Regions from separate parts of the Bradyrhizobium huanghuaihaiense genome, predicted to be linked through region 3. Evidence: predicted binding sites of a transcription regulator. Region 3 holds the regulator's gene; each other region holds the start of a gene.
The links. Region 3 encodes PhoB, which activates phosphate uptake and scavenging genes when phosphate is short. Its sites were predicted from a motif close to TGTCATNNANCTGTCAT; they were not measured.
Positions count from the first base shown of each region.

Region 1: the regulator PhoB is predicted to act here: its motif matches at 4,505-4,521, upstream of N2603_RS27990 (STN domain-containing protein).
Region 2: the regulator PhoB is predicted to act here: its motif matches at 3,894-3,910, upstream of N2603_RS01870 (DUF2794 domain-containing protein).
Region 4: the regulator PhoB is predicted to act here: its motif matches at 2,760-2,776, upstream of N2603_RS21490 (glycerophosphodiester phosphodiesterase family protein).

Region 1 covers NZ_CP104172.1:5,845,366-5,853,265, reverse strand. Annotated here, with positions in the region: gene N2603_RS27995 (filamentous haemagglutinin family protein) at 1-4,436, shown strand, start outside; gene N2603_RS27990 (STN domain-containing protein) at 4,556-5,368, shown strand; gene N2603_RS27985 (TonB family protein) at 5,365-6,078, shown strand; gene N2603_RS27980 (RNA polymerase sigma factor) at 6,329-6,790, shown strand; gene N2603_RS27975 (FecR family protein) at 7,214-7,900, shown strand, end outside.
Region 2 covers NZ_CP104172.1:387,590-395,489, reverse strand. Annotated here, with positions in the region: gene N2603_RS01885 (ABC transporter permease) at 1-1,429, shown strand, start outside; gene N2603_RS01880 (Bax inhibitor-1/YccA family protein) at 1,699-2,490, shown strand; gene N2603_RS01875 (GNAT family N-acetyltransferase) at 2,711-3,241, shown strand; gene N2603_RS01870 (DUF2794 domain-containing protein) at 3,457-3,828, opposite strand; gene N2603_RS01865 (DUF1223 domain-containing protein) at 4,469-5,245, opposite strand; gene acnA (aconitate hydratase AcnA) at 5,480-7,900, opposite strand, start outside.
Region 3 covers NZ_CP104172.1:9,311,740-9,319,639, reverse strand. Annotated here, with positions in the region: gene pstC (phosphate ABC transporter permease subunit PstC) at 1-745, shown strand, start outside; gene pstA (phosphate ABC transporter permease PstA) at 747-1,592, shown strand; gene pstB (phosphate ABC transporter ATP-binding protein PstB) at 1,589-2,410, shown strand; gene phoU (phosphate signaling complex protein PhoU) at 2,422-3,138, shown strand; gene phoB (phosphate regulon transcriptional regulator PhoB) at 3,162-3,869, shown strand; gene N2603_RS43425 (GcrA family cell cycle regulator) at 4,112-4,624, opposite strand; gene N2603_RS43420 (aspartate aminotransferase family protein) at 5,079-6,287, shown strand; gene argF (ornithine carbamoyltransferase) at 6,287-7,210, shown strand; gene N2603_RS43410 (Hsp33 family molecular chaperone) at 7,449-7,900, shown strand, end outside.
Region 4 covers NZ_CP104172.1:4,497,702-4,505,601, forward strand. Annotated here, with positions in the region: gene N2603_RS21480 (GAF domain-containing protein) at 1-908, shown strand, start outside; gene adh (aldehyde dehydrogenase) at 1,184-2,701, shown strand; gene N2603_RS21490 (glycerophosphodiester phosphodiesterase family protein) at 2,867-4,246, shown strand; gene pdhA (pyruvate dehydrogenase (acetyl-transferring) E1 component subunit alpha) at 4,502-5,524, shown strand; gene N2603_RS21500 (pyruvate dehydrogenase complex E1 component subunit beta) at 5,554-6,936, shown strand; gene N2603_RS21505 (hypothetical protein) at 6,951-7,274, shown strand; gene N2603_RS21510 (DUF5076 domain-containing protein) at 7,271-7,573, shown strand; gene N2603_RS21515 (nucleoside deaminase) at 7,576-7,900, shown strand, end outside.

The sequences.
Region 1 (7,900 bases), 3.5 Mb from region 3:
AGGTGAATGTCAGCTTTGCCGGCGCGATCAACGGCGCGCGCGAGATCGTGCTTGAAGGTTACAAGCGCTTCGACCTCGCGACGCTTGCATCCGATCCGCGCTTCGTCGGCGTCACCGTCAATAGCAGCGGCCAGGCCGAACTCGATCTGACTAAGGTCGCGGCCGGCAAACTCAACGTGCTGGCGGATTATGGCGCCGGCACGCTGGTCGAATTCGTGCGCGACTTCGACGTCAGTGCCGGCTACGCGGACCTCGGCGCACTGACGAGCCAGTCGAACTTCCACGCACGCGCAGGAATGGAGCTGAATTTTTCCGGCGACATCGTGCTCAAGAGCAACTGGAATCTCGGCGCAGGTGTGGTCAATCAGGCCTCGGCGCTTGCGGCCGGCGTGATGGCCATCGAACCGGTGCTGGGCAAGACCTATGTCGTCGCCGGCAAGGAAAGCGCCTTGCTGCGTGACCATACGACCATGGTTTATCGCACCGGCGGCAGCATTCTCGGAGAGCCGGGCGTCCTGACCATGCGCGCCGGCGGCAACATCGACCTGAAGGGCAGTGTCACGGACGGCTTCTTCCAGTTCGCCAACCCGCTCGATTCGACCTACGTCGCCGTCAAGGGCACCACCTCGACGAACCTGGGCATGGTGTTCAACGTCGGGCGCACCAGCACCACCGCGAATCTCACGCCCTACGACAGCACCAGCACGACCAACCCATCGGCCTATGCCGGCATCACCTTCGCGACGCTCGGCACGAGGAAAACCGAAACCTCAACGACGCCGCCGACCCTGATCGGCGTTCCCTACAGCGCAGAGGCCAACTCGCCGGGGGCGAGCGCGCCGAATACGCTGGCCAATTCGGTCCTGTTCCCATCCATCACCGAGCCGGACGGCTCGAGGGTGGCGGTGCCGTCCTGGAGCCTGGGACTCGTTGCGGGCGCCACGCCAATGGGCGAAAGCGCCGACCCGACGCGCCTCGCCAGCGGCGCCACGGGCAAGATCACGCTCAGCGAGCAGTCGGCGTACACCTATGTCAGCGGCTCGAATTCCGTTACAGCGACCGCTCTTGTCGACTCGGTCGCCTCCTATGGCTCGGGCAGTTCACCCGGTTCGACGACGATGAATCCTGCGGATTGGCCCGCGAGCCTGGAGTCCACTTCCGGCGTCCGCCTCAACAACGATTCCAGCGCGCAAATATCTTTCGGCCTGCCGACGGATCCGGCCTACGGCTACGTGCTCGACCTCTGGAATAACTATGCCGCCGCGAAGGGCCTGAATCCCAACCCTGCGCAACCGCAGGCCGACTTCAGGTGGACCAACACGGCCGCCAGCGGCGGCAACCGTCTCAGCGTCATCACGCGGTACTCGACCTTCAAGGATTTCTATCTGACGAAGATCGTCCCCAATCTTGCGACGATCGCTTCACTCTATGCGACCATCAAGCCCGGGGCGACGACGTCCACCGTCAATCCCGTGACGATGGTGCGCACCGGCACCGGCGACGTCAGCATCGCTGCACGTGGCGACCTGCAGCTCAAGGGCGGCGCCTCGATCTATACCGCCGGCCGGCGCGATCTCGCCGTTTTCAACGATTTCACCACCGCGCCGGCCAGCGCGACCTACGGCGTCGGCGGCGGCCATCTCGACATTGCCGTCGGCGGCAACATCGACGTCGCTCTGCCGGCGGATCGCTCACAGATGCAACACTACACGGAGTGGCTGAATCGGCAGGGCGCGACGGATAACTCCTACGTTTTCGGTCCCTGGAGTCATGCCGCATACGGCCAGATGGCAGCTCAGCAAAGCTCCTGGTGGGTGGACTACGCCAACTTCCTGCGCGGCGTCGGCGCGCTCGGCGGCGGCAATGTCGAGGTCCATGCCGGCGGCGATCTCAACAACCTGACGGTCGCGCTGCCGACCAATGGTCGCGTGCGCGGCGGGCGTTCCACGACGGAGAGGAAGCTCCTGGAACTGCGCAACGGCGGTGCGATGACCGTCGAGGCGGGCGGTGCCGTCCGCGCCGGCTACTATTACATCGGGCGCGGCGCCGGCACGATCACCGCCGGTGAATTCGCGGTCGGGCGCGAGGTCAAGGCGCTGGTGGGGACGCAGATCGTCACCTATCCGATCGCCCCGATCCTGTCGGTCGGCGATGCAACCCTGGACGTGCGAACCGCCGGCGACCTGCGGCTGCAGACGGTTCTCGATCCGCTGCTGGTCGGCAAGGGGATGTCGCATGAGCTGACCTTCATGAGCAGTCAGAGCGAGCGCACTGCGCTCAACCTGACCTCGACGGGCGGCGACGTGATCCTGGTCGGGCAAGCGACATATCTCTCCAAGGACATCACAACGTCGGCTCTGCAATATTTTGCGAACGTGAACTCGCTCGCCGGCAACATCTATCCGTCGAAAACGCGCGTGACCGCACTGAACGGCTCCGTGCTGAACAGCACTCTGTACACGATGCCGAGCAGCAATCCGGAGCTGCGGATTCTCGCTGCAAATGACGTGTTCGCCGGCGAGATCGTGATGTCCCGCGCCGCACTTGAGATGATTCCGTCGCCGTTCGAGCCTGTCGGAGGTACAGTTTCCTCTCCGGTCAACCTCGGCGGTTCCTCGCCGGATACCTTGAGCGGGCTCCACTACGTTCTGATCAACACGTTCACCACGCCGGCCAGCAACATCGCCGGCCACGCGCTGCATCTCTACAACCTTCGCAATCCCGCGCATCTGCCGAACGAGGCAGACTACGAGCCGAGCCGTGTCTACGCCCTGAACGGATCGATTGTCGGCGCGCTCACAACTCAGAGCGGTACGATCTTCACGGCCGGCGTCATGGCCAACGAGCAGACCTGGTTCCGCGCCGGCACAGATATCCGCAACATCAACTACTCACTGCGCAACATTCATCCGACCGACGTGTCGTTGCTCGAGGCCGGCAATGACATTATGGGCGGCCCGGTCCGGGGCTCGATCTATGTGCAGGGGCCGGGCGCAGTGCAGGTGAGCGCAGGCCGCGACGTCTACGCGCCGGAACTGTCGATCTTCGGCACCGGAAACCGGGAATATGACTCGAACAACCGGCCCAAGGATTTCACGGAGATCATCGGCCTGCCCAGCCAGAGCGCGGCGATCACGGTGATGGCGGGTCTCAAGGGCAAGCAGCCGTCCTATGACGCGTTTCTGAAGGCCTATCTCGATCCGGCCAATGTCGGAAAGATGCCCGACTATCTCAAGACCACCTTGGCGGACGGCACGGTGGTGCCGCTCTACCTGACCGACGCATTCGAGCAACGTTCCTCCGGGCCGCACAAGATTCGTACGGGCATCGTCTCCTTCATGGAGGACGTGACCGGCGAGAAACTATCGCCGCTCGATGCCTGGAGCAAATTCCAGGCTCTGCCAATGCTGGTGCGCGAACGCTTCGTGCGGGAAGTCTATATGCAGGAGCTGCGCGCCGCAGGCGACGACCAGAACACATCCGACGGCAACGGCAAGCCGCGCAACGGCGGATACAACCGCGGCTATGCCGCGATCGAGACGCTGTTCCCGGGCACCGACTGGGCAGGTGACGTCAGGACCGGAAACGCCAAGTTCCGCACCATGTCGGGCGGCAGCATCGAAGTGCTGACGCCTGGCGGCGGCCTGCAAGTTGCGGCGCTCGGCAAGCCGGCGCCGGTGGAATACGGTCTCGTGACGCTGGGCCCCGGCGACATCAACCTGTTCGCTCGTGACAGCGTCACCGTGAACCGCTCGCGCATCCTGACCTTCGCCGGCGGCAATGAGATCATCTGGTCGACGCAGGGCGACATCGACGCCGGCCGCGGCGCCAAGACCGCGCGCGTGCCGTCGGCGCCGGAAATCCAGACCGATATCGATGCCGTGACGCGTGTGCTCGAGAAGGCCGATATTTCCGGCAGCGGCATCGGAACCATCATCGGCTTCACGGGGGTGACGGAAGGCGACGTCAACCTGATTGCCCCCAAGGGCACGGTGAATGCCGGAGACGCCGGCATCCGCGTCAGCGGCAATTTCACCTGCGCCTGTTTCAACATCGTGAACGTGGACAACATCCAGGTCTCGGGCCAGAGCAAGGGTGTGCCGAAAGCGGAGGTCAAGACTGCGCCGCTCTCGCTCGAGACCAAGGACAAGGCGGCAACGGACGCCGTGAAAGACGTGACCAGGCAGGGGTCGTCGGACCGGCCGTCGGTGATCATCGTGGAAGTTCTCGGGTATGGTGGTGGCGACGGCGAGCGGCGCCGGCCCGACCCGAGCGAGGATGAGAAGCGCCGGACTCCCGACAAGCAGAGCTACGATCCGAACGGCATGTTCCGCGTGCTCGGCAACGGCGAGTTCACGGCGGAGCAGTTGAAGGACCTGACGGAGGCTGAGCGAGCCGCGCTGTTGCAGCGACTGGGGCGCAAGGCATCGCTCTAAGGCGGGATCCCGGGCTGGCATTCGGGTCCGAGGTCCGATCGTGCCATCCGACCGGCCGGTTAGATCACTGTCATGCAAACGATATAGAGGAGGCATTCGCCTGGGCTTCAACGATCCAGATGGCTGACGTGCTGTTTCTGGTCGACAAGAGCAGCACGATGAAAGCAGCTACATTGCATGGCGCCATCGCCTTACATGCCGACCGCCCTCGAGGCGGTATCCGCGCGGCGTTCCGCCTGCAGCTGGTCTTGGCCGCTTGGCTGATAACGGTCATCTTCGGCGCCAATGCCGCGGAGGAAGACCGGTCGGCGCGTGCGGGCAGGCCGATCGCATTCCACATTCCGGCACAGTCCCTGGCCGGTGCGTTGCAGGCCTATGGGCAGACCACCGGCATTCAAGTGCTCTATGAAAGCAACTCCGCCGTCGGCCGGACGTCGGTCGCGGTTGAAGGAACGTATGCCGCGGACGAAGCACTGAACCTGCTGCTTACGAGCACGGAGCTGAAGGTGCGCTACATTCGTCCCGATGCCATCACGCTTGCTCTTCCCAGCGCAGAGGGCGTCGGCTATGCACCTCCGGCGGCGCCCCTCGCAACATCGGATCTGTCCCTGGGGCGGCTGCGCGTGCGTCAGACCGGCGATGCCGACGATGCGGCCCGGTTACAGGACTACAGCCAGAGAGTGCAGATGGACATTCAGAATGCGCTTCGAAAGAACGCAAAGACGCGCGATGGCAATTATCGCGCGGTGCTGGATATCTGGATCGATCCCGCGCGCACGATCGAGCGAACCGAGTTGTTCCGCTCGACCGGGGACCACGAGCGGGACGTTGCAGTTTCGGCGGCGCTTCGGGGCCTGACGATCAGCAAGCCGGCGCCGGCGAATACGCCACAGCCGGTCCGCGTCGTCATCGTGGTGAAGTCCCTGCAATGAGCGACAGCGATATTCGCCGCGGAAACGAGAAGGGACGAGCTGCGGTGCTTGGATCCTTCCAGGACGATGACCTCGATGCCGCCTCGTCATCGGGAGAGTTCTATCGCCTGCTCGGCGTTCCCGCTCTGGCGGCCGTTCTTTTCGTCGGTGGCGTCTACTGGATCAGGATGCAAGTGCCGGCCGGCTCTCCCGGGCAACAGTCGGCCGCGGTTGTGCAGGTTCAGCTACTTCCGCGGCCCGAAGCCGTCCCGATAGCCGTCGCCCCGGTTTCTCAACCGGACGCGGCGAATGTTGCGAGCCGCGCCGATACTTCATTGAAGGACCCGGATCCGACACCATCCGACGATCCCGTTCCGGCTCCGAGAGCGAGAACTGTCTCGCCCGGAGACACTCCGCCGATGCCTGCGGCCGTGAGCGGGCCTGCGAGCAGCGCGGCCGTCAAATTTCAACAGACGTTGCTTCGGCACGTTTCGCGGTACCAGCGTTATCCCAAGGCGGCGAGCGCAATACATCTCGAAGGAAAGGTCGTCGACACGCAGTTCGCCATGGCGAGGGATGGCACGCTGCTCGGCGTCTGGGTGCGAACAAGCTCGGGTCAATTGCTGCTCGACAAGGAGGCGATCGAGACCATCCGGAGAGCCCAGCCGCTGCCGCCAATTCCACCCGAGTTGCCGGATCGGCTCAATATTCACCTGGAGCTCGAGTTTTGATCCGTCATGAGATCGGGCCATGCCGATGGCACGGGGCCTCCGTGCAATGGCTTGCACCTTGTGTCATAAATGTGTAGCCCCGCACCGGTACGACCTTCGCAACCTTTTGCGGTCGTTGCGTAGGCAATGTTTGCGCCGGAAATACCAGAGTATGTTGGGCACGTGAAACGTGGCTGATAGCAATCGAATACGGCTGCGGGGGCAGTTGGTCGAGAACTATGAAGGCCTGATCCGGAAGCTTACGCGTCGCTTGGGGTCGGCCGATTTCGCCCACGAAGCCTTGCACGAGACGTTCCTGCGCCTCGACAGGGTAACGGATGCCGAACCCGTACGCAGTCCTGCCGACTACATCTTTCGTACCGCCATCAACATCGCGAAGGACCGCCGCAAGGCGCAGAATTACCGTGTCAGCGCGTCGGAGATAGACGCGTTTCTCGACATATGCGATGACGAACCGGATCCGGCCAGGGTGGTCGAGGCGCGTTCGGAAATCGAGGCTTTCAAGCGCGCGCTTGCCGAGTTGCCGCCGCGGCCCCGCGAGGTCCTTCGGAGCATTTCGATCGAGGGGCAGCCGGCGCACCAGGTCGCCGCGCGGCTCAAGGTCAGCATCCGGACCGTCGAGAGCGACCTGAAGCTGGCGCTTGGCCATTGTGCCGACAGCCTCGAACATACATTGCGCCGCCGTCTCGGCGGCCCGCGTCCGCGATCGTGAGCGCGTCGATATTGCAAGCCGACGCATCGGATGTCTTGTTTCGCCCGGCGCAGGCAGGAAAATTTGATCGATAGGCCGCCCCTTGCGCGGTTTTTCTTCGGGATAGCCGGGCGCCATTCGTCTATCGAGTAGAGACACCGTGCAGCAGGCGTCACGCGCCGCAAGCTGAACAGGGGATTCCGGGGGAATGACGCAGGCGGTGGCAGTGACGGCGGTTGCAGGGTGCGCTAATGCGGCCGTCGCGGCCGTTCGCTTCCCTGACCGCGGATGTGTCTTGCAGTTGATTGCCGGAACATTGCCGCCGATGTCCCGGGCCGCGGAATGCTGTTCGAAATTGAGGGAAATCGATAATATCTTGCCTGTGACTGCCTTTGGCCCGGTTTGGCTACCGGTCTGGCGAGTGCGATAGATGGGCTATGGATCTTGACCGCGACCAACGAAACACCTGAGCCGGACGCGCTTCTGCGCGAAGCCCTGGACTGGATCGTTCGCCTCAAGACGGGTGAGCCGACCAGGGCCGACGTCGAGGCGCTGCAAGCGTGGCGTCAACAAAGCGGCGCGCACGAGGCCGCCTTCAAGAACGCGGCCCGCGTCTTTCGTCATGCGGGCGTCGCTGCGCTTGAGTTGGCCGATCAGCGGGCCGCAGGCGGCGTTGCACGGTCCTCGCGAACAGCGGTGCCCAGGGCCATTGGACGTCGCGCCTTTCTGGGTGGCGCGACCGCCGTGGCTGCGGCCGCTGCGGGTTACGCAATCGTGCGCCCGCCGCTTGGCCTTTGGCCCTCGCTCGAAGAGCTGTCCGCCGATTACCGGACCGGAAAAGGCGAGTTGCGCAAGATCGCAGTGGCGCCGAACGTGTCCCTGGAGTTGAACACGCAGACCAGCATCGCGCTGCGTTCGGCGTCAAACGAAACCCGGATTGAATTGATTTCGGGCGAAGCCTCCGTGGTGGCGACATCCGCCGCCACTCCCTTTGTCCTTCTGGCGGCGAATGGCCAGATCTCCGCAGTGGAAGCGGATTTCAACGCGCGTTGTCTCGATGGTGCCGTCTCGGTGACCTGCTTGAGCGGAAGCGTGGATGTCGCGCAAGGCGACAGAACGGTGCGGCTCGGC
Region 2 (7,900 bases), 690 kb from region 3:
CGCCTTCGGCCTGTGGCCGCTCGGGCGCGTGCACGACGTGCCGGTGGCGGCGCTGTTCCGCGACACCATCAGCTCAGAATGGCACCGGCCGCGCCTCGGCTATCTCGTATTCATGGGCGTCGTGATCGTCCTGCTCGTCGCGGTCGTGATCGGGCTCTCCTTCGACAAGCGCATCGCCGCGGTGTTCGTGGCCTCCTCCGTCGTCGTGTTCGCCCTGCTGCGCGGCATCGCCGCCCTGCTGATGACAATCGCGCGGCGGCTGCCGCGGTCGCGGCTGCCGATGCTGCGGCTGGCGGTCGCCAACATCCATCGTCCCGGCGCGCTGACGCCCTCGGTCGTGCTGTCGCTGGGTCTCGGGCTCGCCGTGCTCGTCACCATCACCCAGATCGACGGCAATCTGCGCCGGCAGTTCCTCGCGGCGCTGCCCGACCGCGCTCCGTCGTTCTTCTTCATCGACATCCCGAGCACGCAGGCCGAGCAGTTCGACTTCTATCTGCGCCAGATCGCACCGGGCGCGAAGGTCGAGGACGTGCCGATGCTGCGCGGGCGCATCGTCGGCGCGCGCGGCGTGCGCGCCGAGGAGCTCAAGCCCACCACCGATTCCGAATGGGTGCTGCAGAGCGATCGCGGCCTGACCTACACCGCCGAGCTGCCGAAGGGCTCCAAGGTGGTCGAGGGCGAGTGGTGGAGCGCGGACTATTCCGGCCCGCCGCTGGTCTCGATGGAGAAGAAGATCGCCGACGGGCTCGGCCTCAAGCTCGGCGACGAGGTGGTGGTCAACGTGCTCGGCCGCGACATCCCGGCGAAGATCAGCAATCTGCGCAACATCGACTGGCAGGGGATGGGCATCAATTTCGTGCTGGTGTTCTCGCCCAACGCCTTCAAGGGCGCGCCCCACACCCATATCGCGACGCTGACGGAGACGGGCGGCGATGCCGCCGGCGACGGCAAGATCATCAAGCAGGTGGCCGACGCCTACCCCATGGTGACGAGCGTGCGCGTGCGCGAGGTGATGGAGACGGTCGGCTCGGTCGTGACCAATCTGGCGCTGGCGATCCGCGGCGCCAGCGCCGTGACCCTGATCTCGGCGATCCTGGTGCTGGGCGGGGCGCTCGCCGCCGGCCACCGTCACCGTGTCTACGATGCGGTAATCCTGAAGACCCTGGGCGCGACGCGCCTGCGGCTGCTCGGCGCCTATGCGCTCGAATACCTCCTGATCGGGCTCGCCACCGCCGTGTTCGGCGTGATCGCCGGCAGCATCGCGGCCTGGATGATCGTGACGCGGTTGATGACGCTCAGCTTCGTCTGGCAGGCCGGCAGCGCGGCGGGCGTGGTGGCGGCCGCCCTGATCGTCACGGTCGGGCTCGGGCTCGCCGGCACGCTGCTGGCGTTGAACAAAAAGCCCGCCACGGTGTTGCGGAATTTGTGACAAATGGTAGCGGGCAGCCGTGCGGTAGCGAAATCGCACGATTCCTGCGATTAACCACGCCCGCCCGTCTGGATTGCAGCCAAGGGCGACATTCAGCCGCGCGTGGACGGTTGCGGCGAATGTGTTAGTTTCCCACATATCGAATGGGTTCGGAGCCCCGATTGTTAGCCAAAATTTAGTCGGCAGGCAGCGGTATCCGAGATAGAGTTTGACGAACCGGAGGCATGGCGACCCTCATGCCGGACCGGCCAACCAACGGGAATTCGACCATGTCGGACCTAGACCGTAACTACGCTTCTCCTTTCGGCAGGGCCGCCGGGCGTGTCGACGCCGCGACGGTCGATGCCGGCCTGCGCGCTTATATGCTGCGCATCTACAATTACATGAGCATTGGCCTCGCCATCACGGGCCTTGCCGCGCTCGGCGTCTACATGGCCGCCGTGACCGACGTCCCGACGGCGGACGCCGTCCGCGTCGGCAAGCTGTTCCTGACGCCGTTCGGCTACGCGATGTTCGTCAGCCCCCTGAAGTGGCTGTTCATGCTCGCGCCGCTTGCGATGGTGTTCGTGATCTCGGCGGGCATCAACCGCCTCGCCCCCTCGACCGCCCAGATCCTGTTCTGGGTGTTCTCGGCGCTGATGGGCATCTCGCTATCGTCGATCTTCCTGGTGTTCACCCACACCTCGATCGTGCGGGTGTTCTTCATCACCGCGGCGACCTTCGGTGCGCTCAGCCTCTACGGCTACACCACCAAGCGTGACCTGACCGGCATGGGCTCGTTCCTGTTCATGGGCCTGATCGGCATCATCATCGCGAGCCTGGTGAACCTGTTCCTGGCGAGCTCGATGCTGCAGTTCATCGTGTCGGTGGTCGGCGTGCTGGTGTTCGCGGGCCTCACCGCCTGGGATACGCAGCGGCTGAAGAACGACTACATCTACGGCTACGCCTCGGCCGGCGGTGACATCGCAGAGCGTGCGGCCATCACCGGCGCGCTGTCGCTGTACCTGAACTTCATCAACCTGTTCACGCTGCTCCTGCAGCTCCTCGGTCAGCGCGACTAAGCTCTGAGACGAGAGAACGGACACGAACCCCGGCCGAGAGGCCGGGGTTTTTGTTTGGGGCGGGGGTCTCTCCTCGTCATTGCGAGGAGCCCTTGCGACGAAGCAATCCAGAGGTCCCTCCACGGATGCATTTCTGGATTGCTTCGCTGCGCTCGCAATGACGGGCGTGGAGGCGGAACAGCCTCTTCCAGCAGTCTCCGGAAGGCTCTAATCTTCCCCCATGTCCGCACCTGAAATCAGGCCCACCATCGAGGCCGACCTTCCCGCCATCACCGCCATCTACCAGCAGGCCGTCCGCGAGGGCACGGCGACGTTCGAGCTGGAACCGCCCGACCTTGCCGAGATGACGCGCCGCTATCGCGCGCTGGTCGACGGCGGCTATCCCTATTTCGTCGCGATCCTCGACGGGCGCGTGGCCGGATACGCCTATGCCGGCGCCTACCGGCCGCGGCCGGCCTACCGCTTTACCGTGGAGAACTCGATCTATCTCGATCCCTCCTTCCACCGCCGCGGCGTCGGCTCAAAGCTGCTGGAGCGGCTGATCACCGAATGCGAGGCGCGCGGCTTCCGCCAGATGATCGCGGTGATCGGCGATTCCGCCAATGCCGGCTCGATCGGCGTGCACACCAGGGGCGGCTTCAAGATGATCGGCACGCATCCCAATGTCGGGCTGAAATTCGGCCGCTGGCTCGATACGGTGATGATGCAGCGCGACCTCGGCGAGGGCGCGCGGAGCGTGCCAACAAAGTAGGGCAGTCCCGTAGCCCGGGTGAGCGCAGCGATACCCGGGAACACGGCAAGCAAAGACCCGGATGTCGCTTCGCTCATCCGGGGTACGAGGTCTCGCCAAATCACCGGTGCCGTAAGGTGGGCAAAGCGGAGCGTGCCCACCATCTGCGGCGATGGAGAAAGGACGTGGGCACGGCGCTTTGCGCCTTTGCCCACCCTACGGCACTGTCCGTGTGGCTATACCACCGCCAGCTTGCGATCGATCACCAGCAACACGCGGTCGAGCTCGTGGCCGCGGCGCAGGATCAGGCCCGTCGCCGAGATCACGCTGTACATGCCCTGCTTGCGTGCGAGGCGCGGATCCTTCTCGATGCGATAGATCGGCACTTCCGAGGCGCGGCGATAGACCGAGAACACCGCGCGATCCCTGAGGAAGTCGATGGCGTAGTCGCGCCACTCGCCGTCGGCAACCATGCGGCCATAGAGATTGAGAATACGATGCAGCTCGAGCCGGTTGAAAGTCACCCGGTTCGGTTGCGCGTTCGTAGCGGCGGGACGCGCCGCCGCGCGCTGCCCGCTCGGATCGGCATCCTCCGGCATCAGGCTCATGAGAAGCGCCTCCTCGTCGCGCAACATGACCGCGTCCGCGAAAACCGTCCCCGGAACCGCGGATCATGACAGTTGCATGATCGCGCCAACCGCCGTCCTCCGCAAGGGCTCTCGATGGAACCCGGGAAAAAGCCCAGAGAGAGACAAAGCCCAGAGAGACTTGTGGCTCAACCGGTAGAATCGGGTACGAACCAGGCCACACGCAGGGGTGGAACTCTGTCGCGACGAACCGTCACGGGATCGTGCTCAAGAATCTTAGTCTCGCCGCTTTTCCGCCCAGCGCCTGCCGCCCTGCATTGCGAAAAGACCAATGTGCGTTGACCCGGTCCTTTCGGTTCCGGATTCCTCAGCCCCCAGCCCCCCGGGGTCGAACAGGATCGGGTCTGTACGCGCGACAAGGAGGACCAACGCGAGTTGGTCCTTTTTTGTTTGTGCCCGGATGTTTCCGGACGCGACCATTTCTCCTGACCGCCAGGCACACTCTCTCCCCTCATCCTGAGGGCGGCGCTCTTCGCGCGGCGTCTCGAAGGATCGAGGCCCGGATGCAGCAGCGGGGCCTCGCATGGTTCGGGACGCGCGCAACAGCGCGCTCCTCACCATGAGGCGTTAGAGCGAATTCGACGCTAGAGAGAAATTCGAATCAGTGCAGCGACGTGTACGCCGCGCCGAGCATCGGGCCCGGCTTCTCGCGGCTGCCGTCCTGCACGTAGACCACCGCGCCGTCGACGCCATCGCGCGTGAGGTTCTCGATCGGCACGGTCCAGCTTTCGGCACGGCCGTTCCAGTCGCCGACCTTGAGCAGGTTGCGCACCACGTTGTGGTAGGTGATCTGCTGCCCGCGATTTTCGCCCTTGGCGATCGCGATCGGGACCGACTTGGCGATCGAGCAGATCCAGACCTCGCCATGCGAGACCGCCGGCTCATTGCTCGCGGCGACCGAGACGTTGATCTGCTTGCCGGCGAGCGACATCGTCACCGGAACGCTCATCACGCCGGTGCCCTTGTCGGTCTTGCCGATCGCGCTCTCGATGCCGGCGCGATCGCTGCCGATGACATGCGTCGAGCCATTCACCACGACCTGCGGCGTGTAGACCTCGCGGTCACCGCGCATGCGCGAATAGGCACGCTGCCGTGCAGAGAAACGCGAATCCGCCAGCGTGTCCTTCCAGCCGAGATAGTCCCAATAATCGATCGGCATGCTCAGCGCGATGATCGAGGGGTCGCTGGAGAGGTCGCCGATGATCTTGTCGGCGGGCGGGCAGGACGAGCAGCCCTGCGAGGTGAACAATTCGACAACGGCGCGGGGATCGGCGTGAGCGGGACGGATGACGGCGACGATTGCACAGATGCCGAGTGCTCCCGACCAGAGGGCACCGGACCAACGTGAAATCAGATGAGAAGCCGTCATTGTTGTCATGTCGAACGCCGCACACCAAAGCTCGTGGGAGGGGGAATCTTATCGATTGATGGTCACCGTAGTCTTACGGGGCGCGGCATGCTCAACCATCCAGGAAACCGTGCGAAAACCGATTTTCCGCCGGATGGGCCCATCCAAAACATGCCGCAAACGCGCGAAGGCGGCCTTGTGATAGGCCGCCTTCGTTTAACCTTCTACTCACGTCGCAGTGAGCCACCGTTCACAAATTCGCGCTTAGGCCGCGAGCTTGCGCAGCACGTAGTGCAGAATGCCGCCGTTCCGGTAGTAGTCGAGCTCGTCCAGCGTATCGATGCGGCAGAGCAGCGAAACGCGCTGCAACGAACCGTCGCCGGAGACGATCTCCGCAGTCAGCTTCTGGCGCGGCTTGAGATCGCCGACCAGACCACGCAGCGTGACCTTCTCGTCGCCCTTCAGGCCGAGCGACGACCAGGAGGTGCCTTCCTCGAAGGTCAGCGGCAGCACGCCCATGCCGACCAGGTTGGAGCGGTGGATGCGCTCGAAGCTCTGGCAGATCACGGCACGAACGCCGAGCAGACGGGTGCCCTTCGCAGCCCAGTCGCGCGAGGAACCGTTGCCGTATTCGGCGCCGGCGAACACCACCAGCGGCACCTCCTCCTGCTGGTACTTCATCGCGGCGTCGTAGATCGACATCTGCTCGCCGTCGGGCCAGTGCTTGGTGAGGCCGCCTTCCGGAATGTTGCCGTCAGCACCCTTGAGCATGAAGTTCTTGATGCGGATGTTGGCGAAGGTGCCGCGCATCATGACTTCATGGTTGCCGCGACGCGTGCCGTACTGGTTGAAGTCGGCGGGACGCACCTGGTGCTCGCTGAGATACTTGCCTGCGGGCGAGGTGAGCTTGATCGAGCCGGCCGGCGAGATGTGGTCGGTGGTGATCTTGTCGCCGAACATGGCGAGGACGCGCGCCTCGACGATGTCGGTGACCGGCTCCGGCTCCTTCTTCATGCCTTCGAAATAGGGCGGGTTCTGCACATAGGTCGAAGACATGTTCCAGCGATAGGTCTCGCTCTCGACCGTCTTGATCTTGCGCCAGTTGGTATCGCCCTTGAACACGTCGGCATACTTCTTCTTGAAGATCGACGCGGTCACGAACTTCTTCATGAAGGCGTTGATCTCCTTGGTCGTCGGCCAGATGTCCTTGAGGTACACCGGCTTGCCGTCCTTGCCTTCGCCGAGCGGCTCGACCGCGAGGTTCTTGGTCACGCTGCCCGCGAGCGCGTGGGCGACGACCAGCGGCGGCGAGGCCAGATAGTTCGCCTGCACGTCCGGCGAGACGCGGCCTTCGAAGTTGCGGTTACCGGACAGCACGGCGGCGGCGACGATGCCGTTGTCGTTGATCGACTTCGAGATCTCCTCCGGCAGCGGACCGGAATTGCCGATGCAGGTGGTGCAGCCGAAGCCGACCAGGTTGAAGCCGACCTTGTCGAGATCCTTCTGCAGACCGGAATCGGCGAGATAGCCCGCGACGACCTGGCTGCCCGGGGCGAGCGAGGTCTTCACCCACGGTTTTGCCTTGAGGCCCTTCGCAGCCGCGTTGCGCGCGAGCAGGCCCGCGCCGATCAAGACGCTCGGGTTCGAGGTGTTGGTGCAGGAGGTGATGGCGGCAATCACGACGTCGCCATGGCCGATCTCGAAGTCCTTGCCCTCGACGGCAAAGCGCTTCTCCGGCTCCTCGGCCTTCTTGTACTCGCTGCTGAGCGCGACCGAAAAACCTTCGGCGACCGACGGCAGCGCGATGCGGCCTTCGGGACGCTTCGGGCCGGCCATCGACGGCACGACGTCGGCGAGGTCGAGCGTCAGCGTCTCCGTGAACACCGGATCGGCCGACTTGGCGGTGCGGAACAGCCCTTGCGCCTTCGCGTAGGCCTGCACCAGCGCGACGCGCGGCGCGGCGCGGCCGGAGGTCTTGAGGTAGTCGATCGCGGCGGCGTCGACCGGGAAGAAGCCGCAGGTCGCGCCGTATTCAGGCGCCATGTTGGCGATGGTCGCCTTGTCGGCGACGGAGAGATTGTCGAGGCCGGGGCCGAAGAACTCGACGAACTTGCCGACGACGCCGAGCTTGCGCAGCATCTGCGTCACGGTCAGCACGAGGTCGGTGGCGGTGACGCCTTCCTTCATCGCGCCCTTCAGCTTGAAGCCGACGACGTTGGGCAGCAGCATCGACAGCGGCTGGCCGAGCATGCAGGCTTCCGCCTCGATGCCGCCGACGCCCCAGCCGAGCACGGCGAGACCGTTGACCATGGTGGTGTGGGAGTCGGTGCCGACGAGCGAGTCGGGATAGGCGACCTCGAAGGTGCCGGTCTTCTTGCCGACCGTCATCTTCTCCTTCTTGGTCCAAACCGTCTGGGAGAGATATTCGAGATTGACCTGGTGGCAGATGCCGGTGCCGGGCGGCACGACCGAGAAGTTCGAGAACGCCTTCTGGCCCCACTTCAGGAACTCGTAGCGCTCCTGGTTCTGCTTGTATTCCTCGGTGACGTTCTTGGCGAAGGCCTTGTTGTCGCCGAAGAAGTTCACGATCACGGAGTGGTCGATGACGAGATCGACGGGGACCAGCGGGTTGATCTTCTCGGCGTCACCACCGAGCTTCTGCATGGCGTTTCGCATGGCAGCCAG
Region 3 (7,900 bases):
CGGTGCCCTCGGGCCGATGTACGGCACGCTCGTCACCTCCTTCATCGCGATGCTGATCGCCATCCCGGTTGGTCTGGGCATTGCGATCTTCCTCACCGAGCTGTGCCCGCAATGGCTGCGCCGCCCGATCGGCATGGCGGTCGAGCTGCTCGCCGGCATCCCCTCGATCATCTACGGCATGTGGGGCTTCTTCGTGCTGGGCCCGTTCCTGGCCAACACGTTCCAGCCCTTCATGATCAAGATCTTTGACGGCGTTCCTGTGCTCGGAGCGATCTTCGCTGGTCCCCCGTCCTATCTCAGCCTGTTCAATGCGGCGCTGATCCTCGCCATCATGGTGCTGCCCTTCATCACCTCGATCTCGGTCGACGTGTTCAAGACCGTGCCGCCGGTGCTGAAGGAAGCCGCCTACGGCGTCGGCTGCACCACTTGGGAAGTCGTCCGCAGTGTGGTGATCCCCTACACCCGCGTCGGCATCATCGGCGGCGTCATGCTGGCGCTGGGCCGCGCGCTCGGCGAGACCATGGCGGTGACCTTCATCATAGGCAACTCGTTCCGGATATCGTCCTCGATCTTCGCGCCCGGCACGACGATCTCGGCGGCGATCGCATCCGAGTTCGCCGAGAGCGACGGCCTGCACCAGTCCGGCCTGATCCTGCTCGGCCTCTTGCTGTTCGTGCTGACGTTCTTCGTGCTCGCGGCCGCGCGGCTGATGCTGCTGCGTCTGGAAAAGAAGGCGGGGAAGTGACATGAACCCGATCTACGTACGTCGCCGCCGCAAGGACATCATCGTCCGCGGGCTCTGCATCGGTGCCGCCGCTTTCGGCGTCACCTGGCTCGCGCTGATCCTGATGACCCTGCTCTACAACGGGCTGGCAGGCCTGAACCTCGAGATATTCGTCGCGGACACGCCGCCTCCGGGCTCGACCGAAGGCGGTCTGCGCAATGCGATCGTCGGTTCGATCATCATGACCGTGATCGGCGTCGGCATCGGCGCGCCGCTCGGCCTGTTCGCCGGCACCTATCTCGCCGAATACGGCCGCAACGACCGCCTGACCTCGGTGATCCGCTTCATCAACGACATCCTGCTCTCGGCGCCCTCGATCATCATCGGCCTGTTCATCTACGGTGCGGTGGTGGTGCCGATGCGCGGATTCTCGGCGATTGCGGGCGCGCTCGCGCTCGCCGTCATCGTCATCCCGGTGGTGTTGCGCACGACCGAGGACATGCTGCTGCTGGTGCCGAACGCGCTGCGCGAGGCGGCCTCCGCGCTTGGCCTGCCGCGCTCGCTGGTGATCAAGCGTATCGCTTATCGTGCGGCCCGCTCGGGTCTCATCACCGGCGTGCTGCTTGCCACCGCCCGCGTCGCCGGCGAGACCGCGCCGCTGCTCTTCACCGCGCTGTCGAACCAGTTCTTCAGCCTCGGCCTGAACAAGACGATGGCGAACCTGCCGGTCACCATCAACAACTTCGTGCAGAGCCCCTACGCCTATTGGAAGCAGCTCGCCTGGAGCGGCGCGCTGCTGATCACGATCACCGTGCTTGCCCTGAACATTGGCGCGCGCATCCTCGGCGCCGAGAGGACTGCAAAATGACCGATCTTTCCGTATCCGTGAGTTCCAACGCCCATCTGGCCTCACAGCAGCCGCTGCCGGAAGCGCCCGCAAAGGTGACGGTGCGCAACCTCAACTTCTATTACGGCGAGCACCACGCGCTGAAGAACATCAACCTGACGCTCGGCGCCAACCGCGTCACGGCGTTCATCGGCCCGTCGGGCTGCGGCAAGTCGACCCTGCTGCGCATCTTCAACCGGATGTACGACCTCTATCCGGGCCAGCGCGTCACCGGTCAGCTGATGCTCGACCAGACCAACATCCTCGACCCCAAGCTGGACCTGAACCTGCTGCGCGCCCGCGTCGGCATGGTGTTCCAGAAGCCGACGCCGTTCCCGATGACGATCTACGAGAACATCGCCTTCGGCATCCGCCTCTACGAGAAGATCTCGAAGTCCGAGATGGACGACCGCGTCGAGAAGGCGCTGCGCGGGGGCGCGCTGTGGAACGAGGTCAAGGACAAGCTCAACGCCTCGGGCCTGTCGCTCTCCGGCGGCCAGCAGCAGCGCCTCTGCATCGCCCGCACCGTCGCGGTGCGGCCTGAGGTGATCTTGTTCGACGAGCCCTGCTCGGCGCTCGATCCGATCTCGACCGCCAAGGTCGAGGAGCTGATCCAGGAACTGTCCGAGAACTACACGATCGCGATCGTCACCCACAACATGCAGCAGGCGGCGCGCGTCTCCGACAAGACCGCCTTCATGTATCTCGGCGAGCTGATCGAGTTCGACGACACCAGCAAGATCTTCACGTCGCCGAGCGACCGGCGCACGCAGGACTACATCACCGGCCGGTTCGGCTGAGGAGACGCGACATGGCTTCTGAACATACCGCAAAGGCCTTCGACACCGACCTCCAGGAGCTCACCCGCCTGGTCGCCGAGATGGGCGGCATCGCCGAGCGCATGATCGTCGATTCCGTCGACGCGCTGATCCGCCGCGACGTCGCGCTCGGCCAGCGCGTCGTCACCATCGACGCCGAGCTCGATGCGCTGCAAAAGAAGATCGAGGAGCGCGCTGTGCTCACCATCGCCCGCCGCCAGCCGATGGCGGTGGATCTGCGCGAGATCGTCGGCGCCATGCGCGTTGCGACCGATCTCGAGCGCATCGGCGACCTCGCCAAGAACATGGGCAAGCGCGTCGCCGCGCTCGATGCCGACTTCCATCCGCTGAAACTGTTCCGCGGCCTGGAGCACATGACCGACCTCGTGCAGCAGCAGGTCAAGTCGGTGCTTGACGCCTATGCCGCGCACGATCTGCCGGCGGCGATGGCGGTGTGGAAGGGCGACGAGGAAGTCGACGCCATCTGCACCTCGCTGTTCCGCGAGCTCCTCACCTACATGATGGAGGATCCGCGCAACATCTCGTTCTGCATCCATCTGATGTTCTGCGCCAAGAACATCGAGCGGATCGGCGACCACGCCACCAACATCGCCGAGACCGTGTTCTACATGATCGAGGGCCAGGCCATCACCGACAAGCGGCCGAAGGGCGACATGACGACCTTCGCCACGACGGTCCCGAATACCTGAAGACTTAAGGAGCGACGACAACCATGGGCGCACGCATTATGGTGGTTGAGGACGAGGAAGCTCTCACCGAGCTTCTCCGCTACAACCTCGAAGGCGACGGCTATGACGTCGAGACGGTGATGCGCGGCGACGATGCCGACACCCGCCTCAAGGAGCACATCCCCGACCTGATCGTGCTCGACTGGATGCTGCCGGGCCTCTCGGGCATCGAGCTGTGTCGGCGGCTGCGCACCCGTCCCGAGACCAAGCAGCTTCCCATCATCATGCTCACCGCGCGCGGCGAGGAGAGCGAGCGGGTGCGCGGGCTTGCGACCGGCGCCGACGACTACATCGTCAAGCCGTTCTCGGTGCCGGAGCTGCTGGCGCGCGTGAAGGGCCTCCTGCGGCGCGCGAGCCCTGAGCGGCTCGCCACCGTGCTCGCCTACGGCGACATCGAGCTCGATCGCGACAAGCGCCGCGTCGCGCGCTCGGGCCGGCCGATCGATCTCGGCCCGACCGAATATCGCCTGTTGGAGTTCTTCCTGGAGCATCCCGGCCGCGTGTTCTCGCGCGAGCAGCTGCTCGACAGCGTCTGGGGCCGCGACATCTACATCGATGAGCGCACCGTCGATGTCCATATCGGCCGCCTGCGCAAGCTGCTCAATCTCGGCCGCGAGCAGGACCCGATCCGCACCGTCCGCGGCGCCGGCTATGCGCTCGACGATCGCTTTGCGAAGGCGGAGCAGACGTAAGCTGGTTTAGAGAGCTGCCGCCACAACATCGGTGTCGTCCCGGACAAGCGTGAGCGCAGATACGGGACCCATAACCACAGAGCGTAGTTGTTGCGCGAAAGGGTAACTCCGAGTCCCCGTAACCACATCTTGCGGTGGCTATGGGTCCCGGATCTGCGCGCGCTTGGGGCGCGCTTGTCCGGGACGACATCGGGTATTGAGCCGTCATCGTGTGACGGCTGCTTCTTGATCTCAGAACAAACTCAGCGCGTGCCAGGCTTCGCCGGTGCGCGACGGCGGTCCGCCGCGGGCTGATACGCCACGCGCGAGTGCTGGGCGCAGTAGGGCAGGCCCGATAGCGCCTTGCCGCCGCAGAAGAAGAAATCCGGGCTCGAGGGATCGCCGACCGGCCAGTGGCAGGTCGCCTCGTTCAGCTCGAGCAGCGACAGCCGCTGGCTCATCGGCACCACGTTGTCGTAGGTCACGGGTTCAGCCTCGACCTCGACCTCGAAGGCCTGCGCCAGCGCGGTGTTGCCGCGTGCGATGGGGCGGCTGACCCGCATCATGTGCTGAGCCGGACGCGCCTTGCGCGGCCGGGGAGCTGCCGATGAGGGGCTCTTGGCGCGGCCGGACAGGCCGAGCCTGTGCACCTTGCCGATCACGGCATTACGGGTCACGTTGCCGAGCTCGGCTGCGATCTGGCTGGCCGACAATCCGGCCTCCCAGAGCTTTTTCAGCTGCTCGACGCGATCGTCGGACCAGGTCAAAACCGTCATTGCACCCTTTCCCTCGCCGTGCGGCTGCCGTCCTGGCGCCTTGCGGCGAATGCCTAAGCCTCGAAAAACCCGTGCCGCCAGAATCCCTTAAGGCTCGCCGGGCGTAACCAGAACGCCCGAACGTTTACGCCGGTACATGAGGACTTAGAGGATCAGAACTGCTGCACGAGATGTCGTATCTGACAAGCCAAACGCTACAATATGGCGTGACTCACGCGCAAGAGTCAGCCGACTCGCTTCCACATGTTCCGTGGCAAAAACCCCGCAAATCCGGCACCGCAAGACTACGGATTCAGCGTTTCGCGGGGCTTTCGGGCGGCATTGACACCCGTTCTACCCGGCATAAGATAGTGTCACGTGCCGCCCTTAAAAGGCGGCACGTTTCGTTTTCCGGGCCGGTCAATGGTGCGCTGCGTGAGCGCGTTCAGGCCGTCCGCAACATCAAGTGATCGTCATGACTAACAGCGCCGCGCCGCATTTGCTCCCCGTTTTCGCCAGGGCCGACCTCGGTTTCGAGCGCGGCGAAGGCTGCTGGCTGATCGCGACCAATGGCGAGCGCTATCTCGATTTCACCTCGGGCGTCGCGGTGAACGCGCTCGGCCACGCCCATCCCGCGCTGGTCAAGGCGCTGCAGGAGCAGGCGACCAAGCTCTGGCACATGTCGAACCTGTTCCAGAGCCCGGACGGCGAGAAACTCGCCGCGCGTCTGTGCCAGGAAAGCTTTGCGGACTTCGTGTTCTTCTGCAATTCCGGCGCCGAAGCGCTGGAAGGCGTGATCAAGCTGGTCCGCCATCATCACTTCTCCAAGGGCCAACCGGAGCGCTACCGCATCATCACCTTCGAGGGCGCCTTCCATGGTCGTACGCTGGCGACGCTGGCCGCGACGGGATCTGCAAAATATCTCGAAGGGTTCGGTCCGCCGATGGACGGGTTCGACCAGGTCCCGCACGGTGACATCGAAGCCGTGAAGAAGGCGATCGGTCCGCAGACTGCCGGCATCCTGGTCGAGCCGATCCAGGGTGAGGGCGGCGTGCGCTCGTCGACGCCCGCCTTCCTCAAGGCGCTGCGCCAACTTTGCGACGAGAAGGGCCTGCTGCTCGCCTTCGACGAGGTGCAGACCGGCATGGGCCGCACCGGCGATCTCTTCGCCCATCGGCGCACGGGCGTTACACCCGATGTGATGTCGCTCGCCAAGGCGCTCGGCGGTGGCTTCCCGATCGGCGCGGTGCTGGCGACCGCGGAGGCGGCGGCCGGCATGGGCCCCGGCTCGCACGGCTCGACCTTCGGCGGCAATCCGCTGGCGATCTCGGCTGCCAATGCCGTGCTCGACGTCATGCTCAAGCCTGGCTTCTTCGACCACGTGCAGAAGATGTCGCTGCTGCTCAAGCAGAAGCTCGCCTCCGTGATCGATCGTCACCCTGACGTCGTCAGCGAGGTGCGTGGCGAGGGCCTCTTGATCGGCATCAAGGCCGTGGTGCCCTCGGGCGATCTCGTTGCGGCCCTGCGCAATGAAAAACTTCTGACGGTCGGCGCCGGCGACAATGTCGTGCGCTTCCTGCCGCCCTTGATCGTCACCGAAGCCGAGATCGAGGACAGCGTCGTGCGGCTGGAGCGCGCCTGCGCTGCGATCTCGTCCAGCCAGACCAAGCGGGCGGCAAGCTGATGAGCAAGTCGCCGAAGCACTTCCTGGATATCAACGAGCTGCCGTTGTCGGAGCTCAAGAGCATGCTCGACGCCTCCTCCGCCATGAAGGCGAAGCAGAAGGCGCATCAGCCGGTTAAGCCGCTCGAAGGCAAGACGCTGGCGATGATCTTCGAGCGTCCCTCGACGCGCACCCGCGTCTCGTTCGACGTCGCCATGCGCCAGCTCGGCGGCGAGCCCATCATGCTCACCGGCGCCGAGATGCAGCTCGGCCGCGGCGAGACCATCGCCGACACCGCACGCGTGCTGTCGCGCTATGTCGATGCCATCATGATCCGCATCCTCAACCATGATGCGCTGCTGGAGCTTGCGGCGAATGCGACCGTGCCGGTCATCAACGGCCTGACGCGGCGCTCGCATCCCTGCCAGGTGATGGCGGACCTCCTCACCTATCAGGAGCATCGCGGCCCGATCGAGGGCCGGACGGTGGCCTGGACCGGCGACGACAACAACGTGCTGGCGTCCTGGGCACATGCCGCCGAGCGCTTCAAATTCCAGCTCAATGTCGCAACGCCCCCGGAGCTCGCGCCGAAGAAGGCGATGCGCGACTTCATCAAGGCCACCGGTGCGCCGATTGTGCTCGGCACCGATCCCGAGGCCGCCGTGAAGGGCGCCGATTGCGTCGTTACCGACACCTGGGTGTCGATGGGCGACAAGGAAGGCGAGCACCGCCACAACGTGCTCAAGCCCTACCAGGTCAATTCGAAGCTGATGTCGCTGGCCAAGCCCGACGCGCTGTTCATGCACTGCCTGCCCGCCCATCGCGGCGAGGAGGTCACAGACGAGGTGATCGACGGCCCGCAATCGGTCGTGTTCGACGAGGCCGAAAACCGCCTGCACGCGCAGAAGGGCATTTTGGCCTGGTGCTTCGACGCGGTGAAGTGATTCAGTTGTCGTCCCGGCCTAGTGCGCAATTGCGCACGGGGGCCGGGACCCATAACCACGAATATCGGTTTGGCGAAGACCGCGGGCCTCCGCTTGCCCGCCACAAGAGAGATCACGCGGTATGGGTCCCGGCCTTCGCCGGGACGACACCTAATTTGCGGTATCGTTGTGCAATCATAGCGACCTCCGGAACACTCCCCCCTTCCATTCCCCGCTCTCCGACCCCAGATAAAGCGCCATGGTTTTCCAATCCCCTGACATGAAAACCGGGCCTGAAGGCCCGGTTCGCGCGCCATCCGCCGTTCCGGTCGACGACGCCGTGCTGCCCTACGAGGTCGACGCGCTCGACGTGCGCGGCCGCCTGGTGCGGCTTGGCCCTGCGCTCGACGACATCCTGACCAAGCACGATTATCCCGCGCCCGTCGGCAAGCTGCTCGGCGAGGCCATCGTGCTGGCGACGCTGCTCGGCTCGGCGCTGAAATTCGAGGGCCGCTTCATCCTCCAAGCCCAGACCGACGGTCCGGTGTCGTTCCTGGTCGTCGACTACAAGGCACCGGATCATCTGCGCGCCTATGCCCGCTACGACGCCTCGCGCCTCGGCACGGCGAACGATTCCGGCACGCTGCTCGGCCGCGGCCATCTCGCCATGACCATCGACCAGGGTCCCGACATGAGCCGCTACCAGGGCCT
Region 4 (7,900 bases), 4.8 Mb from region 3:
CGCTCGTGGCCTCCTGGCGCCGTTCCTCCCGATTGCATCATCTCGACCCCTCTGGCCGCGGCCTGCCGAAGCGGCTGACGGAGGCGGAACTCCGCACGGCGCGCGAGCGCATCGCGCCGCTGCTGGCCGCCGCGCAAGGCGCCATGGACCGGCTCTATCAGGCCGTTGGAGCGGCCGGCTGCTGTGTGCTGCTTGCCGACGGCGAGGGGGTGCCGGTCGACCGTCGCGGCACGCCCGCGGACGATGCGACGTTCCAATCCTGGGGCCTGTGGACCGGCGCGCTCTGGAGCGAGGAGCACGAGGGAACCAACGGCATCGGCACCTGCGTCGTCGAGCAGCGGCCGCTGACGATCGACCGCGACCAGCACTTCTTCACCCGCAACACGCTTCTGAGCTGCACTGCGGTTCCGATCTACGACCACGAGGCGGCCTTCGCCGGTGTGCTCGACGTCTCCTCCTGCCGCGCCGACCGCACCGATGCGTTTTCCAGCCTGATCGCACTGGCGGCGGGCGAGGCGGCCAAACGCATCGAGGCCGACATGTTCCGCCGCGCCTTCGCCCATGCCCGCATCGTGCTGACGCCGGCTGCGGACGGCCAGTGCGGCGGCCTCGTGGCCGTCGATGCGGACGATCTCGTGATCGGTGCGACCCGCTCCGCCCGGATGGGACTTGGCATTGGACTTGGCATTGGACTTGGGATCGCGCCCGGTCGCCCGTTGCGCCCAGTGCCCGCGGCCGATCTGCTCGGCGGCGATGTTGCGCATGACCACCTTGCCGGCGGTCAGCGCGCGGTGTTGCAGCGGGCGCTGCTTCGCGCGGGCGGCAATGTTTCCGCCGCCGCCAAGGCCCTCGGCGTCAGCCGCGCCACGCTGCACCGGAAGCTGAAGCGGTTCGAGCTGAACCACTGAGCACGTCCTCTCTCAGCCGTCATTGCGAGCGCAGCGAAGCAATCCAGAATCTTTCCGCGGAGAGACTCTGGATTGCTTCGCTGCGCTCGCAATGACGATGTGGAAGCAGGGGTGCTCCATCTCGCGCTGCCTCGCCCACGACTGTCTCAGAACTGCGACAGGTCCGCGCCGCCATCGCTCCCGACCGGGCTGACAGAAAACGCCTCCCGCATCATCGTCAGCGCAAGTCGCGAACATGCGACGACAAGCGCAAACAGCAACATCGGGAGTGATCAATGAACAAGGTGGAATTCCTCGGCGTCACCCAGCATCCCTTCGCCGAACGCTATGACAATCTCATCGGCGGCAAGTTCGTCCCGCCGGCTGCCGGCAAGTATTTCGACAATGCCTCGCCGGTGAACGGCCAGGTCGTGTGCAAGATCGCGCGCTCCGACGCGCAGGACGTCGAGGCCGCCCTCGACGCGGCGCATGCCGCCAAGGGCGCCTGGGGCCGCACCAGCGTCGCCGAGCGCGCCGCGATCCTGAACAAGATCGCCGACCGCATGGAAGAGAATCTCGAGCGCCTCGCGGTCGCCGAGACCTGGGACAATGGCAAGCCGATCCGCGAGACCCGCGCCGCCGACTTGCCGCTCGCGATCGACCATTTCCGCTATTTCGCCGGCGTGGTGCGCGCCCAGGAAGGCTCGATCGGCGAGATCGACCACGACACCATCGCCTATCATTTCCACGAGCCGCTCGGCGTGGTCGGCCAGATCATTCCCTGGAACTTCCCGCTGCTGATGGCCTGCTGGAAGCTTGCGCCTGCGCTGGCCGCCGGCAATTGCGTCGTGCTCAAGCCCGCCGAGCAGACCCCGGCCTCGATCATGGTCTGGGCCGAGATCATCGCCGACCTGCTGCCAGCAGGCGTGCTCAATATCGTCAACGGTTTCGGCCTCGAGGCCGGCAAGCCGCTGGCGTCCAGCCCGCGCATCGCCAAGATCGCCTTCACCGGCGAGACCTCGACCGGCCGGCTGATCATGCAATATGCCAGCCAGAACCTCATCCCTGTGACGCTGGAGCTCGGTGGCAAGTCGCCGAATATCTTCTTCAAGGACGTCACCGCCGAGGACGACGACTTCTTCGACAAGGCGATCGAGGGCTTCGTCATGTTTGCGCTGAACCAGGGCGAGGTTTGCACCTGTCCGAGCCGGGCGCTGGTTCACGCCGACATCTACGACCGCTTCATGGAGCGCGCGCTGAAGCGCGTCGCCGCGATCAAGCAGGGCGATCCGCGCGTGGCCGACACCATGATCGGCGCGCAGGCATCGAGCGAGCAGCTCGCAAAGATCCTCTCCTATATCGACATCGGCAAGCAGGAGGGAGCCAAGGTGCTGGCTGGTGGCGGTCGTGCCGAGCTCGGCGGCGACCTCGCCAAGGGCTTCTATGTCCAGCCGACGGTGTTCGAAGGCCACAACAAGATGCGCATCTTCCAGGAGGAGATCTTCGGCCCGGTCGTCTCGGTCACGACCTTCAAGACCGACGACGAAGCGCTCGCGATCGCCAACGACACGCTCTATGGCTTAGGTGCCGGTGTCTGGAGCCGCGATGCCAACCGCTGCTACCGCTTCGGCCGGGCGATCCAGGCGGGCAGGGTCTGGACCAATTGCTACCATGCCTATCCGGCGCATGCGGCCTTCGGCGGCTACAAGCAGTCGGGTGTCGGTCGCGAGACCCACAAGATGATGCTCGACCACTACCAGCAGACCAAGAACCTCCTGGTGAGCTACAGCCCGAAGAAGCTGGGTTTCTTCTGATCGAGCAAGATTTGTTCAGGCAGGAGAGGGCGGCGCACCCCTGCGCCGCCCTCTCCACCGTCATCCATCTGTCAGAGAATTCGGACAAGACGGCAGCGCCGCGCCTATCCGGGTTCGGCGCTGCCGGCATTCGCAGCAATGCCGGGCAAAGACGGAGGCTTGGCGATGCGGAACATTCGTTCACGGCGGACAATGTATGTTGGGGCGATTTTGCTCGGGGCCGCGGCGCTCCCGCTGTCGATGGCCTTCGCGCAGTCCGCTGCGGCGCCATCAGGCGCAAAACCCTTCCTGACCGTCGATGGCAAGGCGCCGCTCGTCCTCGGCCATCGCGGCCTGCCTGGACTGGTGCCGGAAGAGACCGAGGCCTCGTATGACCTCGCGGCGGCCGTCGGGACCGACGCGCTCGAAGAGGATTTGCACCTGACCAAGGATTGCGTGCTGGTCGTGCGGCATAATCCCTGGCTCAGCGACAACACTGACATTGCCGAGGTCGCGAAGACCAATGCGACTGTGGCCGCGCGCAAGCGCACGGTGCCCGGCGTGCGCGTCAAGGCGCCAGCTTCCCCGAGCGCGCCTGCCGATTACCTGACGGATCTCACCGATCCGGCTGATCCGAAATCGGTGCTGAAGTCATTGATCGTGGACGGCGAGGACCACACCAACGACTGGTCGATCACCGACTTCACGATGGCCGAGCTGAAGGAATGGATCGCCGGCACCACCTATGACGCGGCCAACGAGCGGCCGAAGGTCTTCAATGGCAAGCTCCCGATCATCAGCTTCCAGGACGTCATCGACATCGCCAAGGCCAAGAGCAAGGAGACCGGGCGCTCGATCCTCGTCTACCCCGAAACCAAGAACCCGACCTGGAACAATGCCCAGGCGATCGCCAATGGCTGCGGCCCGGCCGGCAGTCATCCGCTCGAAGATGCCCTGATCAAGATCATCAAGGACAACGGCCTCAACACCAAGGACGCGCCCATCCTGGTCCAGAGCTTCGAGCCCGGCAGCCTGAAATATATGCGCAGCCACGGGCTCCAGACGCGGCAGGCCCAGCTGATCGACGGCAACGGTATCGACTTCAAAACCGGCAAGGTGCTCCTCAACAACATCACGAGCTCACGTCCGTTCGACTGGACGGTTGCGGGTGATGCGCGCCTCTACGATGCGATGCTGACCCCGGAGGGCATGGCCGAGATCAAGACCTATGCCGACGGCATCGGTCCGTGGAAGGCCTATATCGTTCCACTCAAGATCGCGCCGTGGAAGGACAGCAATGCCGACGGCACGCCCTACAAGGGATCGACGCCGGAGGCTTCGACGCAGGACCCGACCAGCCTCGTCACCGATGCGCACATGCTCGGCCTGTTCGTGCATGTCTTCACATTCCGGAACGAGAAGAAATATCTCGCAGCCGACTATCGCGGCGATCCCAGCCTTGAATATCTCAAATTCTTCCGGCTCGGCGTCGATGGGGTCTTCAGCGACTTCACGCATACCGGCGTCGCCGCCCGCGCAGCGTATTTGCGTGAGCTGGGCTGGTAGGCGGCACGGCGAATCGGACGCGTGCAAGGGTTCAGACCCGCGGATAAACGCGTCCGAATTTCGTTGCGTGCGTGGCACGCGCCACGTTCGCTGGCGCGTGAGCTAAAGTTGCCTGATCAAGCCTAAAGGTTTTGCAAAGTTTCGGCCACGTTGCAGTGCGGCATAATGAAAGTCGTGCCATGCCGCCGCGGTGCTTTCCAAGGGCGTTTGACTTGGGTTAGAGAGGGCTGAAGTTTTCTCTGACCCGGAATTCCCATGGCCGCACCCAAGAAAGCCGCCGCAGGCGCTGCACAGGACAAAACCGACGGCGCATCGCCCCCGGAATTCACCAGGGAGCAGGAGCTCAAGGCGCTCCGCGAGATGCTCCTGATCCGGCGGTTCGAGGAAAAGGCCGGCCAGCTCTACGGCATGGGCGCGATCGGCGGTTTCTGCCATCTCTATATCGGCCAGGAGGCCGTGGTGGTCGGCATGCAGATGGCCCTGAAAGAGGGCGATCAGGTCATCACCGGCTATCGCGACCATGGCCACATGCTTGCGACCGGCATGGACGCCAATGGCGTCATGGCCGAGCTCACGGGCCGCCGCGGCGGCTATTCCAAGGGCAAGGGCGGCTCCATGCACATGTTCAGCAAGGAGAAGCACTTCTACGGCGGCCATGGTATCGTCGGCGCCCAGGTCTCGCTCGGCACGGGCCTCGCCTTCGCCAATCACTATCGCGGCAACGGCAATGTCAGCGTCACCTATTTCGGCGACGGCGCGGCCAATCAGGGCCAGGTCTATGAGAGCTTCAACATGGCGGAGCTCTGGAAGCTGCCGGTGATCTACGTCATCGAGAACAACCGCTACGCCATGGGCACCTCGGTCTCGCGCGCCTCGGCCCAGCAGGATTTCTCCAAGCGCGGCGTGTCCTTCAACATCCCCGGCAAGCAGGTCGACGGCATGGACGTCCGCGCCGTCAAGGCGGCGGGCGAGGAGGCGGCGGCCTGGTGCCGCGCCGGCAAGGGCCCCTTCATCCTGGAGATGCAGACCTACCGCTATCGCGGCCATTCGATGTCCGACCCTGCAAAATATCGCACGCGCGAGGAGGTCGAGAAGGTCCGTCACGACCAGGACCCGATCGAGCAGGTGCGCAATCGCCTGCTGGCGGCCAAGGTCAGCGAGGCCGATCTCAAGGCGATCGACGCCGAGGTGCGCGACATCGTCAACGCGTCCGCCGATTTTGCCCAGCATGATCCCGAGCCGGATGCCGCCGAGCTCTGGACCGACGTTTACCGCTGAACGCGCGCAAGCTTTCTTTTGGAGTCGATATGCCAATTCAAGTGCTGATGCCCGCGTTGTCGCCCACGATGGAAAAGGGCAACCTCGCCAAGTGGCTGAAAAAAGAGGGCGAGACGATCAAGTCGGGGGACGTGATCGCCGAGATCGAGACCGACAAGGCGACCATGGAGGTCGAGGCGACCGACGAGGGCACGCTCGGCAAGATCCTGATCCCCGAAGGTACCGCCGATGTCGCGGTGAACACGCCAATCGCGACTATTCTCGCCGACGGCGAGAGCGCGGCTGATCTTGCGAAAGCACCTGCGCCGGCCGCGAAGGCTGCGGAGTCCGCGCCGCCTGCCGCAGCAAAGGCCGAGGCACCCGCGCCCAAGGCTGCGCCTGCGCCGCAAGCCGTCGCCGAGCCCGATCCCGAAGTGCCCGCCGGCACCGAGATGGTGACGCAGACCATCCGCGAAGCGCTTCGCGACGCCATGGCCGAAGAGATGCGCCGCGACGCCGACGTGTTCGTGATGGGCGAAGAGGTCGCTGAATATCAGGGCGCCTACAAGGTCACCCAGGGCCTGCTCCAGGAGTTCGGCGCCAAGCGCGTCATCGACACCCCGATCACCGAGCACGGCTTTGCCGGCGTCGGCGTCGGTGCCGCCATGACCGGGCTGAAGCCGATCGTCGAGTTCATGACCTTCAACTTCGCCATGCAGGCGATCGACCAGATCATCAACTCCGCGGCCAAGACGCTCTACATGTCCGGCGGCCAGATGGGCTGCTCGATCGTGTTCCGCGGGCCGAACGGCGCCGCTGCGCGCGTCGCCGCCCAGCACAGTCAGGACTATTCGGCCTGGTACTCGAACATTCCGGGTCTCAAGGTCGTCGCGCCGTTCTCGGCCGCCGACTACAAGGGCCTGCTCAAGGCCGCGATCCGCGATCCCAATCCGGTGATCTTCCTCGAGAATGAGGTGCTCTACGGCCATACCGGCGAGGTGCCCAAGCTCGACGATTTCATCATCCCGATCGGCAAGGCGCGCGTCGTGCGCTCCGGCAGCCATGTCACCATCATCTCCTGGTCGAACGGCATGACCTATGCGCTCAAGGCCGCCGACGAGCTCGCCAAGGAGGGCATCGAGGCCGAGGTGATCGACCTGCGCACGCTGCGTCCGATGGACACCGAGACCATCATCAACTCCGTGAAGAAAACGGGCCGTGCCGTCACGGTGGAAGAGGGCTGGGCCCAGAGCGGCGTCGGCGCCGAGATCGCCGCGCGCATCATGGAGAACGCGTTCGACTATCTGGATGCGCCGGTCGCGCGCGTCTCCGGCAAGGACGTGCCGATGCCCTATGCCGCCAACCTGGAGAAGCTCGCGCTGCCCTCGGCGGCGGAAGTCGTCGAGGCCGCCAAAGCCGTCTGCTACAGGTAGAGTCCGGCGCAACCATGTATAAGTTAACCTGGCATATCTACTGGCGCTGGATATTGGCAGCTCTGGCTTTTACGGTTCTTATTCCGCTCGCGGTCATGGTGGTCGAGTTTCCGTTGATGCTTTTGGTGGCGATCCTTTCGCGCATGCTGGGCTATCCGGAATTTGCGGCCGCTGCCACGGCAGTCGTCAACGCGATGATCTTCCAGCCGGTCGTCTTAGTTCCAGTGTTTTTCGCGGTTGGTTTCCTTGTGCTCCGGTCCATGCTGCAACGAGCTATTGGAGTGGAGTTCGGCGGGAAAGTCCTTGTCCTTCAAGACGCATCGGGTTCATCGCAATGAGCGGGCCGAAGGAACAGCCACTGCCGCCTGACGTCATGACCCGCGACGACGCGGTCGAGATCCTGCGCGTGTTCGTGCTGGACGGCGGGCTGTCGATGGCGTTCCAGCGCGCCTTCGAGGAACCCGACATGTGGGGCCTGCTGCTCGTCGATCTCGCCCGCCACGCCGCGCGCGCCTATGCGCGCGAGAGCGAATATACCGAGGAGGATGCGCTGAACCGGATCCTCGACATGTTCCAGGCTGAGATCGAGCGTCCCACAGACACCGGCACCACGACGCCGCGCGGAAAGGGACACTGAAAGTGGCGATCGAATCCCACCACTTCGACTTCATGCTGGAGGCGATCCGCGAGGCGGAAGCCTCGATCGCGCAGGGCGGCCTGCCGATCGGCGCGGTGCTGACGCGCGACAACAAGATCATCGCCCGCGGCCACAATAATCGCGTGCAGGAGAACAACGTGATCCTGCACGGCGAGATGAGCTGCCTGCGCGAGGCCGGTGCGATCACGTTCCACGACACGGTCATGTACACGACGCTGTCACCTTGCTCGATGTGCGCCGGCGCGCTCGCGCTGTTCAAGGTCAAGCTGGTGGTGATCGGGGAGTCCGTCACTTTCCCGGGCTCCA